2 regions of the Streptococcus ruminantium genome follow, and region 2 is predicted to be linked to the other one. Evidence: predicted binding sites of a transcription regulator. Region 2 holds the regulator's gene; the other holds the start of a gene.
The links. Region 2 encodes HrcA, which represses chaperone genes, less so after heat shock. Its sites were predicted from a motif close to TTAGCACTCNNNNNNNNNGAGTGCTAA; they were not measured.
Positions count from the first base shown of each region.

Region 1 (8,829 bases), 150 kb from region 2:
GGAAATTGATCATGACAGCTTGCAGCCAGAAGAAAATCTGCTCCGTGGGCAGCAGTGTGGATCCAACCGAGTTTTTCATCATAGCCAGACCAATCATTCTCAATCGCCAAATAATCCAAGGCCTGCTGGAAGAGTAGCTCGCGGTCGTTAGTGCTTAAAAATGCATGATAAATAGACTCTGGCTCATTATCGACAGACAGCAACAGAGAGTAAAGTAAGCAAATAAAACTTCGTTTTTGTGTGGAGCCTTCCAGGGAAAATGGCTTGGTTTCTTGAGAGAATTGCAGTAGCGACTGTGCTTGTTCTCTTGTAATCAAGCCCTCCAAAAAGATATGGCAAAAACTAGCATAGACCAGTTCGTCGCGTATAGTAGGGTCTGGATGGCCGATGTTTTCTAACAGCCAGATTAGTTCCTGATTGGTATACGATTGGGTGGATTGTAGCTTTGAGATAAGGATGTTTTTCATAAATTTTCTCCTTTTTCATCATTTTACCATCATTCCTACGAATAGATAAGTAGGAGGATAAAAAATGTATAATAAAACTATTGTGATTGGTCGCTTGACGGCTCAACCTGAATTGACCCAGACATCCACCGGGAAAAAACTGACCCGTGTAACGATTGCAGTCAACAGACGTTTCAAGACGGAGAATGGTGAACGTGAGGCGGATTTCCTCAATGTGATTTTCTGGGGGAAATTGGCGGAAACGCTTGTTTCCTACGGAAGTAAAGGAAGTCTGATTTCTATTGATGGAGAATTGCGAACTCGAAAATACGAAAAAGACGGAAGCAACCACTATGTGACCGAAATCTTGGGTCAGACCTTCCAACTGTTAGAAAGCCGAGCTCAACGTGCCATGCGTGAAAATAATGTAGGTGATGATCTTGCAGATCTAGTTTTAGAAGAGGAAGAATTACCATTCTAAGGCAGAGTTAGTCGATCAATGGAAAAGACGGATAATGCACGGTAGTTCAATTGTTGAAACGTCAGTTTGACTGGCGTTTTTTGCTATCTTTGTTTCCGATTGTTCAACCATTCTAACACGATGACAACAAGAGATACGATAAAGACTCCGTAGAAGAAAAAGACAGCATAGTGTGGATATGTAAAGAGAAGTAACCAGATGGACCAAAGAAAATAGGCAAATGCTATCTTCCCCCAGAAACCTAGCTTGCGCTTTAAAAACCATTCTGCAAAATCTTCATGAAGGGAGAAGCGACTTTTATAGTAATCGTTCTTCAAATCTCGAAGGAATTTCATCTTTGAATCTCCTTATTGCTTTACTGTTATGAACAGTATAGCATACATACATTAGCCAATAATAATATGCTGCTCTGTTTTCTCAGACCTGAGATGGATTTTGTAAAAACTTGGTAGAATTGTCTTGACTATTTTTGACCGAGTGATACAATAAGAATTGTAATTAGCACTCATCGTTAAAGAGTGCTAAAGTTAGAAGGAGGATCAACTATGTTGAAACCATTGGGCGATCGTATCGTCGTAAAATTTGAAGAAAAAGAACAAACAGTTGGCGGTTTTGTCCTAGCTGGAGCTAGCCAAGAAAAAACGAGGGAAGCAAGTGTGCTTGCAGTTGGAAAAGGGATTCACACCTTTAATGGTGACCTAGTAGCACCAGAAGTAGCAGTTGGTGACAAGGTTTTGGTTGATGCTCATGCTGGGCTTGAGGTTAAAGACGGTGATCAAACTGTCCATATTGTCCGTGAATCAGATATTTTAGCAATTATCGGATAAGAGAACATAGTAGAAAGGATTTAATCCGTCTGGAAAGCTACGAGAATGAGGTGATTTGCTTTGTAATTCCCATCACTTCTTGCTTTCTGACGGAATTGGTAGCATAAAATGGCAAAAGAAATTAAATTTGCAGCAGACGCTCGTGAGAGCATGGTTCGTGGTGTTGATATTTTGGCGGATACTGTTAAGGTAACCTTGGGACCTAAGGGTCGTAATGTTGTTTTGGAAAAGGCCTATGGCTCTCCTCTCATCACAAATGATGGTGTAACCATTGCTAAGGAAATTGAGTTGGAAGACCATTTTGAAAATATGGGTGCTAAACTGGTGTCTGAAGTGGCTTCAAAAACCAATGATATTGCAGGGGATGGAACAACTACCGCAACACTTTTAACGCAAGCCATTGTTCGTGAAGGGTTGAAAAACGTAACTGCCGGTGCTAACCCAATCGGTATCCGTCGCGGTATCGAAGCAGCGGTCACAACAGCAGTTGAGGCCTTGAAGGCGCAAGCAATTCCAGTTTCAAGCAAAGAAGCTATTGCCCAAGTAGCTGCTGTATCATCTCGTTCTGAAAAAGTCGGTGAATACATCTCTGAAGCCATGGAACGCGTGGGTAAAGACGGTGTAATTACTATTGAAGAATCTCGTGGCATGGAAACAGAGCTGGATGTCGTAGAAGGTATGCAGTTTGACCGTGGTTATCTTTCACAATACATGGTGACAGACAATGAAAAAATGGTGGCAGAACTTGAAAATCCATTTATTTTGATTACAGATAAGAAAATTTCTCATATCCAAGATATATTGCCATTGTTGGAGAGCATTTTGCAGACCAATCGTCCACTTTTGATCATTGCTGACGATGTAGATGGCGAGGCCTTGCCGACCCTTGTTCTCAATAAAATTCGTGGTACTTTTAACGTTGTAGCTGTCAAAGCACCTGGATTTGGCGATCGTCGCAAGGCTATGTTGGAAGACATTGCTATCTTGACGGGTGGAACAGTCATTACTGAGGACCTTGGTTTGGACTTGAAAGATGCGACAATTGAGGCTCTCGGTCAGGCAGCTAAGGTTGTCGTTGATAAAGATGGCACAACTATTGTAGAAGGTGCCGGAAATCCAGAAGCTATCAGCAATCGTGTAGCAGTGATTAAGTCACAAATTGAGGGAACCACTTCTGAGTTTGATCGCGAGAAATTACAAGAACGCCTAGCGAAGTTGTCTGGTGGCGTGGCAGTGATTAAGGTCGGTGCTGCAACAGAAACTGAGCTGAAAGAAATGAAACTTCGTATAGAAGACGCTCTCAATGCAACACGTGCTGCGGTTGAAGAAGGAATTGTTGCCGGTGGTGGTACAGCTCTTGTAAATGTGATCAATAGCGTAGCTCAGCTTGAACTAAAAGGCGATGATGAAACAGGACGAAATATCGTTCTTCGCGCTCTAGAAGAGCCAGTTCGTCAGATTGCTTACAATGCTGGTTATGAAGGCTCTGTTATCATTGATAAGTTGAAAAACTCAGAGTTTGGCACAGGTTTCAACGCAGCGACAGGTGAGTGGGTCAATATGATTGAAGCAGGGATCATTGATCCAGTTAAAGTGACACGTTCAGCCCTTCAAAATGCAGCTTCAGTAGCTAGCTTGATTTTGACAACAGAGGCAGTCGTTGCTAATAAGCCAGAACCAGCAGCCCCAGCTATGCCACAAGGTATGGATGGTATGGGTATGGGCTACTAATGCTCGGCTATACTCGTCATAATTATCGTTTTATTTTTGATTCCCTGATAAAAATATACACGAAAGCACAGTCACAAGGCTGTGTTTTTTTGATAAAATTTGTTTGACAAGACCCACGGGATGTGGTATTATGTTAGACGGTACTTTTTACTTTTGGTCTCTCAAGAGTGTACAGGGACGTGCTGACAAATGTTGCAAAAGTACACACAGATAGAGGTTGTCACCAATGCTCTGTCACCAAAAATAAAAAATATATACAGGAGAATGTAGATGCCTACAATTAACCAGTTGGTACGCAAACCACGTAAGTCTAAAGTAGAAAAATCTAAATCACCAGCTTTGAACGTTGGTTATAACAGCCGTAAAAAAGTTCAAACAAACGTTTCATCACCACAAAAACGTGGCGTTGCAACTCGTGTCGGAACAATGACACCTAAAAAACCTAACTCAGCCCTTCGTAAATTCGCTCGTGTGCGTTTGAGCAACTTGATTGAAGTGACTGCCTACATCCCAGGTATCGGCCACAATTTGCAAGAGCACAGTGTTGTTCTTCTCCGTGGTGGACGTGTAAAGGACCTTCCAGGGGTACGTTACCATATCGTTCGTGGTGCACTTGATACTGCAGGTGTTAACGATCGTAAGCAAGGCCGTTCTAAATACGGTACAAAACGTCCAAAAGGCTAAGAAGGGGGAAATATAAATGAGTCGTAAAAATCAAGCGCCTAAGCGCGAAGTATTGCCAGATCCATTGTATAACTCAAAATTGGTAACTCGTTTGATTAACCGTGTTATGTTGGATGGTAAACGTGGTACAGCTGCATCAATCGTTTATGGTGCTTTCGAGCAAATCAAAGAAGCAACTGGCAACGATGCACTTGAAGTATTTGAAACAGCGATGGAAAACATCATGCCTGTATTGGAAGTACGCGCACGCCGTGTCGGTGGTTCTAACTACCAAGTTCCAGTTGAAGTTCGTCCAGAGCGTCGTACGACACTTGGTCTTCGTTGGTTGGTGACCATTGCACGTAACCGTGGTGAGCATACGATGATTGATCGTCTTGCAAAAGAAATCATGGATGCGGCTAACAACACAGGTGCAGCTGTTAAGAAACGTGAAGATACTCACAAAATGGCAGAAGCAAACCGTGCATTTGCACACTTCCGCTGGTAAGATAGGATGTGAGGACGTTAAGAAAATTCAAGGAAAAATAGGAAATCAGACGATGGACCTTAAGGTCCAAGGAAGATTTACACCTAAAGGTAGCCACACTTGTAATTGGCTAAAGCCAAAACAATTGCGTCTCTTTTTTCCAGAATTTTTAGTCCGAACTCAACTAATTAAGATACGAGGGCGTCAAGCAACTCCTAGCCAAAATAGGGAATCGAAGCAGATTGTTGTGCAATCAATGAGATTCCTCTTTTTGTCAGAGAGTTGTAGCCCGAGTTCAATTAAGATGTGAGAGCGTTAAGAATGTTCAAGGAAAAATAAGAACTAGGCCGGTCCCTAGGAGGAGTGAACTTTTTTCCAGAACTTTTAGCTCGAACTCAATTAGGATAGTGGTTCCACCTCATCCATTTCACACCATTAGTAAGCAATCAAGCGGGTGGGATTTGCCCACTCGCTTTTCTTAAAGTATGGTATAATCAAAATAGAAAACTAAAAATATAGGAGAACAAACCTCATGGCACGCGAATTTTCATTAGAAAAAACTCGTAATATCGGTATCATGGCGCACGTTGACGCAGGTAAAACGACGACAACTGAGCGTATTCTTTACTACACTGGTAAAATCCACAAAATCGGTGAAACTCACGAAGGTGCATCACAAATGGACTGGATGGAGCAAGAGCAAGAACGTGGTATCACAATCACATCTGCTGCGACAACAGCACAATGGAATAACCACCGTGTAAACATCATCGACACACCAGGACACGTGGACTTCACAATTGAAGTACAACGTTCACTTCGCGTTCTTGATGGTGCTGTAACCGTCCTTGACTCACAATCAGGTGTTGAGCCACAAACTGAAACAGTATGGCGTCAGGCGACTGAATACGGTGTTCCACGTATCGTATTTGCTAACAAAATGGATAAAATCGGTGCTGACTTCCTTTACTCAGTATCAACGCTTCATGATCGTTTGCAAGCAAATGCTCATCCAATTCAATTACCAATCGGTTCTGAAGATGAATTCCGTGGTATCATTGACTTGATCAAGATGAAAGCTGAAATCTATACCAATGACCTTGGTACAGACATCCTTGAAGAAGATATTCCGGCTGAATACCTTGAGCAAGCACAAGAATACCGTGAAAAATTGGTTGAAGCAGTAGCTGAAACGGATGAAGACTTGATGATGAAATACCTTGAAGGTGAAGAAATCACTAACGAAGAATTGAAAGCTGGTATCCGTAAAGCGACCATCAACGTTGAATTCTTCCCAGTATTGTGTGGTTCTGCCTTCAAAAACAAAGGTGTTCAATTGATGCTTGATGCGGTTATTGACTACCTTCCAAGCCCAGTTGATATTCCTGCTATCAAGGGTATCAATCCAGACACAGACGCAGAAGAAGAGCGTCCAGCGTCTGACGAAGAGCCATTTGCAGCTCTTGCCTTCAAGATTATGACAGACCCATTCGTAGGTCGTTTGACATTCTTCCGTGTGTACTCAGGTGTCCTCAACAGTGGCTCATACGTGATGAACACTTCTAAAGGTAAACGTGAGCGTATCGGACGTATCCTCCAAATGCACGCAAACAGCCGTCAAGAAATCGAAACGGTTTACTCAGGAGACATCGCAGCTGCGGTTGGTTTGAAAGACACGACAACTGGTGACTCATTGACAGATGAAAAAGCTAAGGTTATCCTTGAGTCCATCAACGTTCCAGAACCAGTTATCCAATTGATGGTTGAGCCTAAGTCTAAGGCAGACCAAGACAAGATGGGTGTTGCCCTTTCTAAATTGGCTGAAGAGGATCCAACATTCCGTGTTGAAACAAACGTTGAAACTGGTGAAACAGTTATCTCTGGTATGGGTGAGTTGCACTTGGATGTCCTTGTTGACCGTATGCGCCGTGAATTTAAGGTTGAAGCAAACGTAGGTGCTCCTCAAGTATCTTACCGTGAAACCTTCCGTGCACAAACTTCTGCTCGTGGTTTCTTCAAACGCCAGTCTGGTGGTAAAGGTCAATTCGGTGATGTTTGGATTGAATTTACTCCAAACGAAGAAGGAAAAGGTTTCGAGTTCGAGAATGCAATCGTCGGCGGTGTGGTTCCACGTGAGTTCATCCCTGCGGTTGAAAAAGGTCTCGTAGAATCTATGGCCAATGGTGTGCTTGCTGGTTATCCAATCGTTGACGTGAAAGCTAAGCTGTACGATGGTTCATACCACGATGTCGACTCATCTGAAACAGCCTTCAAAGTGGCAGCATCTCTTGCCCTTAAAGAAGCTGCTAAGTCAGCTCAACCAACTATCCTTGAGCCAATGATGCTTGTAACCATCACTGCGCCAGAAGATAACCTTGGTGACGTTATGGGTCACGTGACTGCACGTCGTGGTCGTGTTGACGGTATGGAAGCTCGTGGTAATACACAAATCGTTCGTGCTTATGTACCACTTGCTGAAATGTTTGGTTACGCAACAGTTCTTCGTTCGGCTACACAAGGTCGCGGTACTTTCATGATGGTATTTGACCACTACGAAGATGTACCAAAATCTGTACAGGATGAAATTATCAAGAAAAATGGTGGCAATGCTTAATGGCTAGCCCAGGCACCTTCGGGTGCCTTTTTTGTGTTTGCGAATCCTTTTTTAGAAAGAAAATTAAATAGGAAAGTTTTGACCGTGTCTTTATCTGGGGATACGGTCAAATTATTGGAGTAAAAAAAACGATCTTGTCTTGGAACTCACATTGATAAAAGTCTCAAATGAAACTGGTATTGTCGTAGACAACAAGGTAATTCTTTTTTAGGTGGTGGCTTTATGGCACAATAGAGTCTGAGTATTATTAGAAGCTTTGGCATAGAAAGAAAAGCATATCTTGACAAGCATATTGGCTATATTGGGGTGAAAAACGATAAGGAGGACATCTGTAAAATAGTTATTTTCAAAGATTATCATTAGCCTTTCTACATACTATAATTACTCGATATACAGATGAAAATAATTTTTGATTAGATTGTAAATAGATTAAGTTGATTATCTAAGTTTACTTTGTGTAAATTTGATGCATCAAACTAATTGACTTTTGGTCCCATAAGAGGTACAATATCTTAGGTATTTTATTTATATAAAATATTTTATTAAACAAAAGGAGAGGGACTTATGAAAAATAAAAAGTTCCAAGGACTAGTCGGACTAGCACTTATTGCAAGTTTAGTAAATCCATTGCCATGGTTTGAGAATGTAAATTTATTGGATTCAGTGAAGGTGTTAGCTGCTGAGGAAGATACACCGCCAGAAGATATTGAAGAGCCGGATGCTCGGGAACTCCAAGTTTTAAACCAACTAGATGCAAAACTTAGTGAATTTGAAGAATATTTGAATGCAAATAATACTGAGGAGGCACAATATTTCTTGGAAGATGAGAAAGAAAATATTGAACGCTGGCTAACTGCCACTTCGAAAACAGCTAGAGGGCAAGCCTCTGCTAAACGTTGGAACTCTCTCCTTGCTCGTCATAACGGGACTGGTGACGTGACACCTAAACCAGTTATCACTACTAAAGATGTAACGACTACAGTTGATATTGACTTTACTACTACTCGTGTTGCAAGTGTAACAATGGAAGAAGGAAAGGAAGTTATTACGACCCCAGGTGTCAAAGGTGTTCGCACAATTATTTACACAGTAACATATACAGATGGTGTTGAAACTAACCGTACTGAAAAAAGTAACGTTGTAACGAAGGAACCAGTCAACCAAGTGGTAACTTATGGTACTAAAAAGCCTGAGGTTACACCAACTGTTACAACTACAGAAGAGACAAAAACAGAAGTTGTACCGTTTACAGAAATCAGAGAAAATGATCCAAACCTTGAGGCAGGCAAAGAAGTTGTCGCTACTGAAGGTAAAAATGGCGTTCGTACGATTGTTTATACAGTGACGAAGAAGGATGGAACTGAAACTGGTCGTGTGGTCAAGAGTGATACCATCACTACTCCAGCTGTTAATAAAGTCATCAAGGTTGGTACTAAAAAGCCAGCAGTTCCTGTTGTAACGACAGAAGAAGTTAGTGAAACCAAGTCTGTACCATTTGAAACAATCCGCGAAAACGATCCAAACCTTGAGGCAGGCAAAGAAGTTGTCGCTACTGAAGGTAAAAATGGCGTTCGTACGAT
Region 1 covers NZ_AP018400.1:134,879-143,707, forward strand. Annotated here, with positions in the region: gene SR187_RS00865 (DUF2785 domain-containing protein) at 1-467, opposite strand, end outside; gene SR187_RS00870 (single-stranded DNA-binding protein) at 532-927, shown strand; gene SR187_RS00875 (hypothetical protein) at 1,011-1,262, opposite strand; gene groES (co-chaperone GroES) at 1,473-1,754, shown strand; gene groL (chaperonin GroEL) at 1,863-3,485, shown strand; gene rpsL (30S ribosomal protein S12) at 3,756-4,169, shown strand; gene rpsG (30S ribosomal protein S7) at 4,186-4,656, shown strand; gene fusA (elongation factor G) at 5,168-7,249, shown strand; gene SR187_RS00910 (G5 domain-containing protein) at 7,814-8,829, shown strand, end outside.
Region 1: a site for HrcA is predicted at 1,426-1,452, ahead of groES (co-chaperone GroES). Genes of this name have one in related genera too.

Region 2 (8,829 bases):
TTTTCATGACCAGTTCCACGACAAATTTGACACGGTTCCTTGATCTGCTTGCCACGACCATGACAGACATCACAGGTCATCTGACGACGCATAGTTCCAAGAGGAGTTTGTGTATCAACGTTGATGACACCCGTACCGTGACAGCGCCCACAGGTTACAGGACTAGTTCCCGGCTTAGCACCAGAACCTGTACAGGTGCGACAAACCGCCTCACGATGATAAGAAACTTCTTTCTCCACACCGAAAATAGCCTCTTCAAACTTAAGATTGATAGCATATTGAAGATCGTCGCCTTGACGAGGAGCATTTGGGTTGCGAGTCGCACCGCCACCGCCAAAGAAGCTAGAAAAAATATCCTCAAAGCCACCAAAGCCTGCTCCATCAAAGCCACTAAAACCACCAGCACCGCCACCGAAGCCACCGTTAGCTCCAGCTGGACCATATTGGTCGTAGGCAGAACGCTTCTGAGGATCACTCAAGGTCTCATAGGCCTCTTGAACTTCCTTGTACTTATCCTCCGCACCCGGATCCTTGTTAATATCTGGATGATATTTTTTAGACAGCTTACGATAAGCCTTTTTTATTTCGTCCTGAGAGGCATTTTTTGAAACCCCCAGACAATCGTAATATTCAGTATTGTTCATATAAGATACCAAGCCCGTTAAAAGCAAAGTGAAAATAGGAAATCGGCAGAAAATCCTGATTTTCTAGACGATTTATCTTTTTCACACAGCTTTTAGGGCGGGTTCATTTCCTTTCGTTAAATAATAGACGAAACTCAGAAAGAAGCCTGAGTTCGAATAAACGAACTTATATTCCTTTCCTTAAAATGTAGAAAGTAGCCCGTTTTCAGTTACGAACACTTCCTTTCTGTAAAAGTTTAAGCAAAGTGAAAATAGGGAGTAAAAGTGTCCAGTGGACACTTTCAGCCCCGTTGTAAAAAACAATGAGCGACAGGCGTTCCTCAAAAAGTCTATCCCTAGGCTTTTTGACTTTCCACACAGCTTTTAGGACGCGTTCAGTTTCTTTCAATAATTTTATAAGGAGCCTGGGTTCAACTAAGAACACCTGTATTCCCTTCTATAAGAGATTTTCTGTGGACAAGCTCCTAAGAAACTCAAGAAAATTTGGAAACAGTCTGATAAAGTTTAACACCTAAGTAACATTTATTTTTTCACAGAGTTGTAGGCATATCAACTGAGCTAAACTTCTGAAAAGAACAACTCTAAACGGTGTGTCTCTTCCTATCTATAACATTACAGGGTTTCCTTTTAGAGCTAGCCACCACCCTAGTTGACAATTTTGTTCCATTACCCAAAAACAGAGGCTGGGGTTCAACCTCTGGATTTGGATTTTATTGTTTATGACATTCGAGTTCGAGATAAAGCAGTTACACATCCTGTTTTAACTGAGTGCAACCTAAAATCCTAGTGAAAGAGATGAACTTCCTTGTGTGTAAGCACACTGTGTCAGTTCCCTATTTTCATACGGATTTTTAAACGGTCTTTACCTTACCTCGCTTTCGGGTTTCTTGGCTCGGGATAAAAAGGTTCCCCGAACCTTTTTATTTTTCCGTGAATTCTCCATCCACGACGTCATCACCAGAGTTTGATGAACCTGCTTGGCTTGCGCCTTCTTGTCCAGCTGCTGCTTGCTGAGCTGCCGCCGCTTGCTCATAAAGCTTCATTGCAAGTGCTTGAGCTTTTTCATTGAGATTTTCAAGTTTCGCTTTCATGTCGTCCAAGTTGCCAGCTTCTTGGGCTGCTTTCAACTCATCCAAAGCTGCTTGAGCTTGATCACGCTCAGCATCAAAGCCTTTACCTTCTGTTTCTTTAATTGTTTTCTCAGTCGCAAAGATGGCCTGATCAACATTATTACGAAGGTCTACTTCCTCTTTCCGTTTCTTATCTGCTTCTGCATTTGCTTCTGCATCTTTCATCATACGGTCGATTTCTTCGTCTGTCAGACCTGAATTTGACTGAATCACAATAGTCTGCTCTTTTTGAGTACCCAAATCTTTGGCTTTTACAGAAACAATACCGTTCTTATCAATGTCGAATGTTACTTCAATTTGTGGGATACCACGAGGTGCCGCAGGAATGTCTGTCAATTGAAAACGACCAAGTGTCTTATTATCTACTGCCATTGGACGTTCACCTTGAAGAACGTGAATATCTACCGCAGGTTGGTTATCAGCCGCAGTTGAGAAGACTTGTGATTTAGATGTTGGGATAGTTGTGTTGCGATCGATAAGCTTGGTGAAGACACCACCCATCGTTTCAATACCGAGTGATAATGGTGTCACATCAAGTAGAACAACATCTTTGACATCACCGGTAATCACACCACCTTGAATTGCTGCCCCCATCGCCACTACTTCGTCAGGGTTCACAGATTTGTTTGGCTCTTTACCTGTTTCAGCCTTCACTGCTTCTACAACAGCAGGAATACGAGTTGAACCACCAACAAGAATCACTTCATCAATTTCTGACAAGCTCAAACCAGCATCTGAAAGTGCTTGACGAACAGGAACTTTCGTACGTTCTACGAGGTCATAAGTCAATTCATCAAATTTAGCGCGAGTAAGTGTCATTTCCAAGTGAAGAGGACCGGCTGCACCTGCTGTGATGAACGGCAAGCTGATTTGAGTTGAGGTCACACCTGAAAGATCTTTTTTAGCTTTTTCTGCCGCATCTTTCAAGCGTTGGAGGGCCATTTTGTCAGCTGACAAGTCAATGCCATTTTCTTTTTTGAACTCTGCAACCATGTGGTCAATAATCTTCTGGTCAAAGTCGTCACCACCGAGCTTATTATCACCCGCTGTTGCGAGTACATCAAATACACCATCACCAAGTTCAAGAATGGATACGTCAAAAGTACCGCCACCAAGGTCAAATACCAAGATTTTCTCGTCTTTATCTGTTTTATCCAAACCGTAAGCAAGAGCTGCCGCAGTTGGTTCATTGACAATACGTTCTACTTCAAGACCTGCAATTTTACCTGCATCTTTCGTTGCTTGACGTTGTGCATCATTGAAGTAGGCAGGAACTGTAATAACTGCTTTGGTTACTTTTTCACCGAGGTACTCTTCTGCATAGCCTTTCAAATACTGGAGGATCATTGCAGAGATTTCCTGCGGAGTGTACTCCTTGCCGTTTGCTGAGACTTTTTCAGAAGTTCCCATTTTTGACTTGATAGAGATAATTGTATCTGGATTAGTTACTGCTTGGCGTTTTGCTGCATCACCAACGATAATTTCTCCATTTTTGAAAGATACAACAGACGGAGTTGTGCGATTTCCTTCCGGGTTGGCAATAATTTTTGATTCAGTTCCTTCAAGAACTGCAACTGCTGAGTTAGTTGTACCTAAGTCAATACCGATGATTTTAGACATAATAATTACCTCGTTTATTTTTTCTTTTTTAACAATTTAGTTAGCAGTAGCTGATTAGGTCTTTCTTCACCTTTGGGCTATGAAAGACCTAATCAGCCCTGCTGGGGTGCGTCAACGACATCAAAGATATCTGACTTACCGCCTAGTTTACCGTCATTGCGGACAAAGTTATTCCCAAAGCAGAGCTAAAAAAACTCATAATTTATTCTAAGCTGACAAAAATAATCTAGCCGAACAAGTGGAGCTAGTGTGGATCCTAAGCAAGCCACCATAGCGGTTGCCATCTGGTGATTGGTGCTTCAGCACCAATCACCAGTGGCTAATTATAAACCACCACCATAGCAGGTCTCAACAACCGCTCATGGAGTTTATAACCTTTTTGGAAAACCTGAGCAATACTGTCAGCTGGGTGATCGTCATCTGCAGGAACCGTTTGAACTGCCATGTGAAGATTCGGGTCAAAGGTTGTTGTTTCAACTTCTTCAACACCTTCTTCCTTCAATGCTTGGATCAAGCTTTCTTGTACCATCTCGATTCCTTTTTTCACATCATCTGTCAAACCTTCAACAGCAAGCGCACGCTCCAAGTTATCCAAACTTGGTAAGATTTTCTTCGCCAAGTCCTGCGAACGGTAACGTTGCAAGGTTTGGCGTTCCTCGTTAGCACGACGTTGAATATTTTGCATTTCGGCATGAGCTCGAAGGTATTTATTTTCAAATTCCTCTGCACGCTCATTGGCTAATTCCAATTCAGATTTTTCAGGAACTTCGACAACTTCTTCTGTTTGCGTAGCTTCTGCTTTCTCTAACATTTCTTCATCTTTAACTTCTTCTGACAAATGTCTCACCTCTTCTTTTTGTTGTTTCGTTAACGCTTCATATCTTAACCAACTGAGTTCAGGCTAAAAACCTAGAAAAAAGATAGACTGTCTTGTATCTGATGACACAGCGTCACTCTCCTATTTTTCTATCGTTTCCTTCGCACTTTCATATCTTAGTTTACTTCATAGTGATTACTACTCAAATATCTATAGTAATCCGTCAGTTTCATGAATAAGACACGACTAATGATGTTAATCAGACTCATCTGCCTCCGATAATCCATATCAACAGGACCTAGTAGGCTCATCTGTGCCTCCCCACGATAAGGAATTGGAAAGCGATGATGAATGACCGTCACATCCGAAAGGGCTGGATCTCTATGCTCTGCAACCACAATCCTAGTCGACTGTCCCGGTGCCAAACCTTCTCGTAACTCAGCAGCAAGTACCTGCGGACTATCCAATAACTGATAGGTCGCAAGATTGCCATAGGTAAGAGAGGCAACCTTACCACCAATGAAAACAAGTTCTTGGAAAAGATTTGAAAAGATATAATCCATCAAGTCCAAAACATTATCTGTCGGTGTAAAATAACGCTGTACCACCTGCGGAATTTCTGTCCGCAACTTGTAATGGATAGACAGGACTGTCTGCCCCACAAACCGTTCATCTACCAAGCGTTTGAACACTTCCAACTCCCTTGTTAAAAAGTTCTTAGGAATGGCAAATTGAACAGTGACCGGTTTAGATTGGTCTAGGGTCAGAACTGCCAAGGCATCATGATTACTCAATCGAACGATATCAAAGGAAGTCAGTCGCTGACTAGTTGGTTCCACATCAAGAATGACAGAAGTGTAGCTTGTCAAATCAGCCAAAACCTGACTAGCCCGCTCCAAAATATCTTCCAACTTGAAGGCTTCAAAGTCAAAAGCCTTAACCACCTGATAAATATCATCTTCATCAATATGCTCTAGGTTGAGCGAGTGGCTGACAAAATATTGAAAACCTGCTCGACTGGGCATACGACCACTGGAAGTATGGGCTTTTTCAAGCAGTCCCAGCTGCTCAAGCTTAGCCATATCATTACGGATGGTGGCAGAACTAGAAGCTATCATTTCCTGCAAAGTTTTGGAACCAACTGGCTCATGATGCTGCGTAAACAATTCAACGATTCGATTCAAAATATCATTTTGACGTTGTGTAATCATGCTCGCTCCTTTCATGAGTGACAGCCAGTACTTTGATGACTTCAAATTATCTTTAGCACTTTCATGCATAGAGTGCTAGCGTTTCTATCTCTATTATACTCTTTAGAGAAGCAAAGTCAAGGGAAAAAGACAAAAAATTAGCACTCTTTTTACAAGAGTGCTAAAAATCAGTCTAAGGACCTAGTACTATTCTATTGCATCTTATCCATACCGGTCATTTCCACCCTAAAAACGAAAATGGCTAGACTATTTACACTTTTTCTTTAAATCCATTAGATTCCAAAAATTTAGGAGCATAATCAGACATATAAAAACAAGAGTAGCCAAACGATGTTTATTTAGAAAAATAACTGCGAAGATACAAAGTGAGTTGATTACAGTTGCGATATACTTCTGTTTTTTCATTATCCAACCTCCTCATATTTCTGGCGCAAGCGCAGCAAACCAACCAAACAATACAGCAATACCGGAATAGCAAGGGTAGCCATACCAATAATAGCCGCAGGCATATCCAAAAAATAGAATAGGAAGGTAAACAAGATAAGCAAGGATAAAGCCATTAGAAATTGTCTGCCAATGATTCTACCAATCATCTCAAACTTGCTCTGACGATCACTATAAAGTTCAATCTCCCCTAATACCTTACTCTTTCTAAAGCAGGAAAAATGGTTACAACGACCAACATACTCCCAGCCGTAATCTTTGAACAACTGCAAATATTCAAGATTATCTTGAGTTTTAGGTTTGAAATCCAACCGATAGACTACGTGTTCTGGTTGACACTTTTCAAAGATAAATAAAAGGCCAAATTTATTTTGAATAAGCTTCCAGCCCTGAAGGTGCTGTTCAGCTAAATATCTTTCTTCCTTTTCAAAATCAGGTAGGAAAAAGAAACAAATTTCTTTCTTAGTTTCCATAGTCTCTCCCCTTGCTATTGCGATAGAGGCGTTCAATTCTGACCAATTCTATTTCCAAAATCTCCTGCCCTACTTCTGTTATCCGATACAACTTTCGCTTGTCTTCTTCTCGTACAAAATCAATCAAGCCATCCTTTTCCATTTTGAAAAGAGTACCATACATAGTTCCTGGACTAATGACAACTTGACCTGCTGTTATAGCCTTTGTCTGTTGGGCAATGTCATAACCATGTCGCTCTTTCTGCAAATGAAAGAGGATATAAAAGGCTGTTTCTGTCATAGGAACATAGATTCGCTTTAGTTTATCATTCATTGTTTACCTCCTCCCTTCCAATGTGCATCGAGCCTCGATATATAAAAATTATATCACACTTCGATATATCTATCAAAAAAAACCAAAGATTTTCACCTCTGGTTTTGATACTTTATACTCAATGAAAATCAAAAGCAGGCTAACTACATCGAGCGAACGAACCATTGGAGTTTGAAGATAACGAAAGCAAGATAGGAAATTCCTATTTTTGAAACAAAAAGTTACTTTGCTACTTCTCAGATTTTAGATAACAGGCTAAAAAACATCCTACCCATCAAAACACGCTAATCTATATCGTTCTAGTCTTCGTAGAATACTATTTTCCCTGTGCAATCAATTCAGCTCCTCTTTGACGATAAGACAAGTCGCCGAAAGCTTCAATTTTCAATTCACCATCTTCGTATTTTAAAACGGTAATGGAACCATTATCTAGAAAGACATTAGCTCCACGCTCAGGTTCCAAGAGATGAGCCAGGGTAGCGATGGTCATACCGTGACTGACAACGAGCGCATTACCACCACCCTGTTTTTCCAAATCTTGAGCAATGGACTCGAAGCCTGCCAAAATTCGATTACTCAAAACTTCCCAAGATTCCGTCCAACCAGCAGTATCCGCTTCTTGAATACCTGTTGCAATCTCCGCAAAAGACATGCCACTCGTATCCACTGTTCCTTTCAAACGCGGAAGAACGCCTTGAAAAAGTTCTGCATCATACATTCCCTCAAAACTGCCAAAACACCACTCTCGAATTCGTTTGTCTTGATAATATGGAATTTTCCCTAGTTCTCCTAATTCTCGAAGGGCGATTGTCATGGTTTGTACCGTCCGTCCCAAATCACTAGACACTGCCAACTTAAAATCAATGTTTGCTTCTTTTAAACCTAAACCAAGTTCACGGATACCTTCTTCTCCTTTTTGAGTGAGAGGGGTGTCACACCAACCTTGCACACGGCCAATAGTGTTGAACATGGTTTTTCCATGACGCGAAATATACAATCTTATTTCTGACATACGTTACTCCTTGTCATTTTCTTACTATATATTAGTATAACAAAAATTTGACCTCTTGTCGCAGCCGACACATGTAGTTTACCTCTTGATTTTCCCTATTATCCGATAGCTAATCACCTACCCCCATTGATCTTATCGGCTATCCAAAACGAAGCAGTCTCTAGAATTATTTATCTCGACAATCATCTAAGAAATGTCATTTTTACTACAACAGTAGAAACAAATGAACTACTTTCCATACAGAAAAAACCGATTGCTTACGTAATCTGACAACAAGTTTAACTTGTTGTTCCATAGATTACAATTCATTATACTTATTGGATTGCTTAGAAATTTCTCTATCAATCGCAACAGACCATTGCCCCTTTATACTATCGTCTAATTGTTCTGAAATCAACCTGATAGCCTGTTATGTTTCCTCCGCTGATGTCTGAATCTCCTTCTTCTTTTGGTTCACTATGCTATCTCTTCTAAAAAACTGAATAGGCGCATAGACTTGATGAATCATATCTCGTTCCATTTTTTTCTTTAATGCCATGAGGCCGAGCGAATCCGAAAAGCACTATTCATCACATTCCATATATACATATTTATCCAAACCCTATTGTTTTTTTGCTATTTGAAGTCTCTTCTATTCTCCCCTGACTTTAAGCATCGTTCGTGCAAAGTCAAAGCTCTATACACTATCTTTCTTTGACAAAGCGCTATATTAGCAATATAATAAACTTGAACGAAGGCATACGAACAGCTAATGCTCACAACTGAAAGGAGTCCGTCATGTAATTAAAAGGAGAAAAGTATGTCCAAAAAAGTAGCAGCTATTGTTGCATTTCTATTATTTTGCGTTTCATGTAGAGCCCCTGTTACGATCGTGACTGCATCTGTACGGGAACCACTTACGAATGAAGAAAGACTTGTTGCTCCTCATCATTTAATCTATCCATTAACCATTGATAAGTCAGAAAATGGATCAATGAGATGTACAGGAACCTACATTGGAAATAATCACTTCTTAACTGCAGGTCACTGTATGACAGATCGCAATGGTCGCATCAATTCAACAAAAAGCGCCACTGTGGAAACAAACGCTGATAGCCACACTGTAGCTTTCAAGATGTATAAAAAAACGATTTTCCATAAAAAGCCATTCAAACCAATGCAGAAT
Region 2 covers NZ_AP018400.1:280,732-289,560, reverse strand. Annotated here, with positions in the region: gene dnaJ (molecular chaperone DnaJ) at 1-644, opposite strand, end outside; gene dnaK (molecular chaperone DnaK) at 1,565-3,394, opposite strand; partial or broken gene grpE (nucleotide exchange factor GrpE) at 3,714-4,253, opposite strand; gene hrcA (heat-inducible transcriptional repressor HrcA) at 4,388-5,422, opposite strand; gene SR187_RS01490 (DUF2812 domain-containing protein) at 5,827-6,339, opposite strand; gene SR187_RS01485 (PadR family transcriptional regulator) at 6,329-6,652, opposite strand; gene SR187_RS01480 (histidine phosphatase family protein) at 6,969-7,664, opposite strand; gene SR187_RS01475 (trypsin-like serine peptidase) at 8,464-8,829, shown strand, end outside.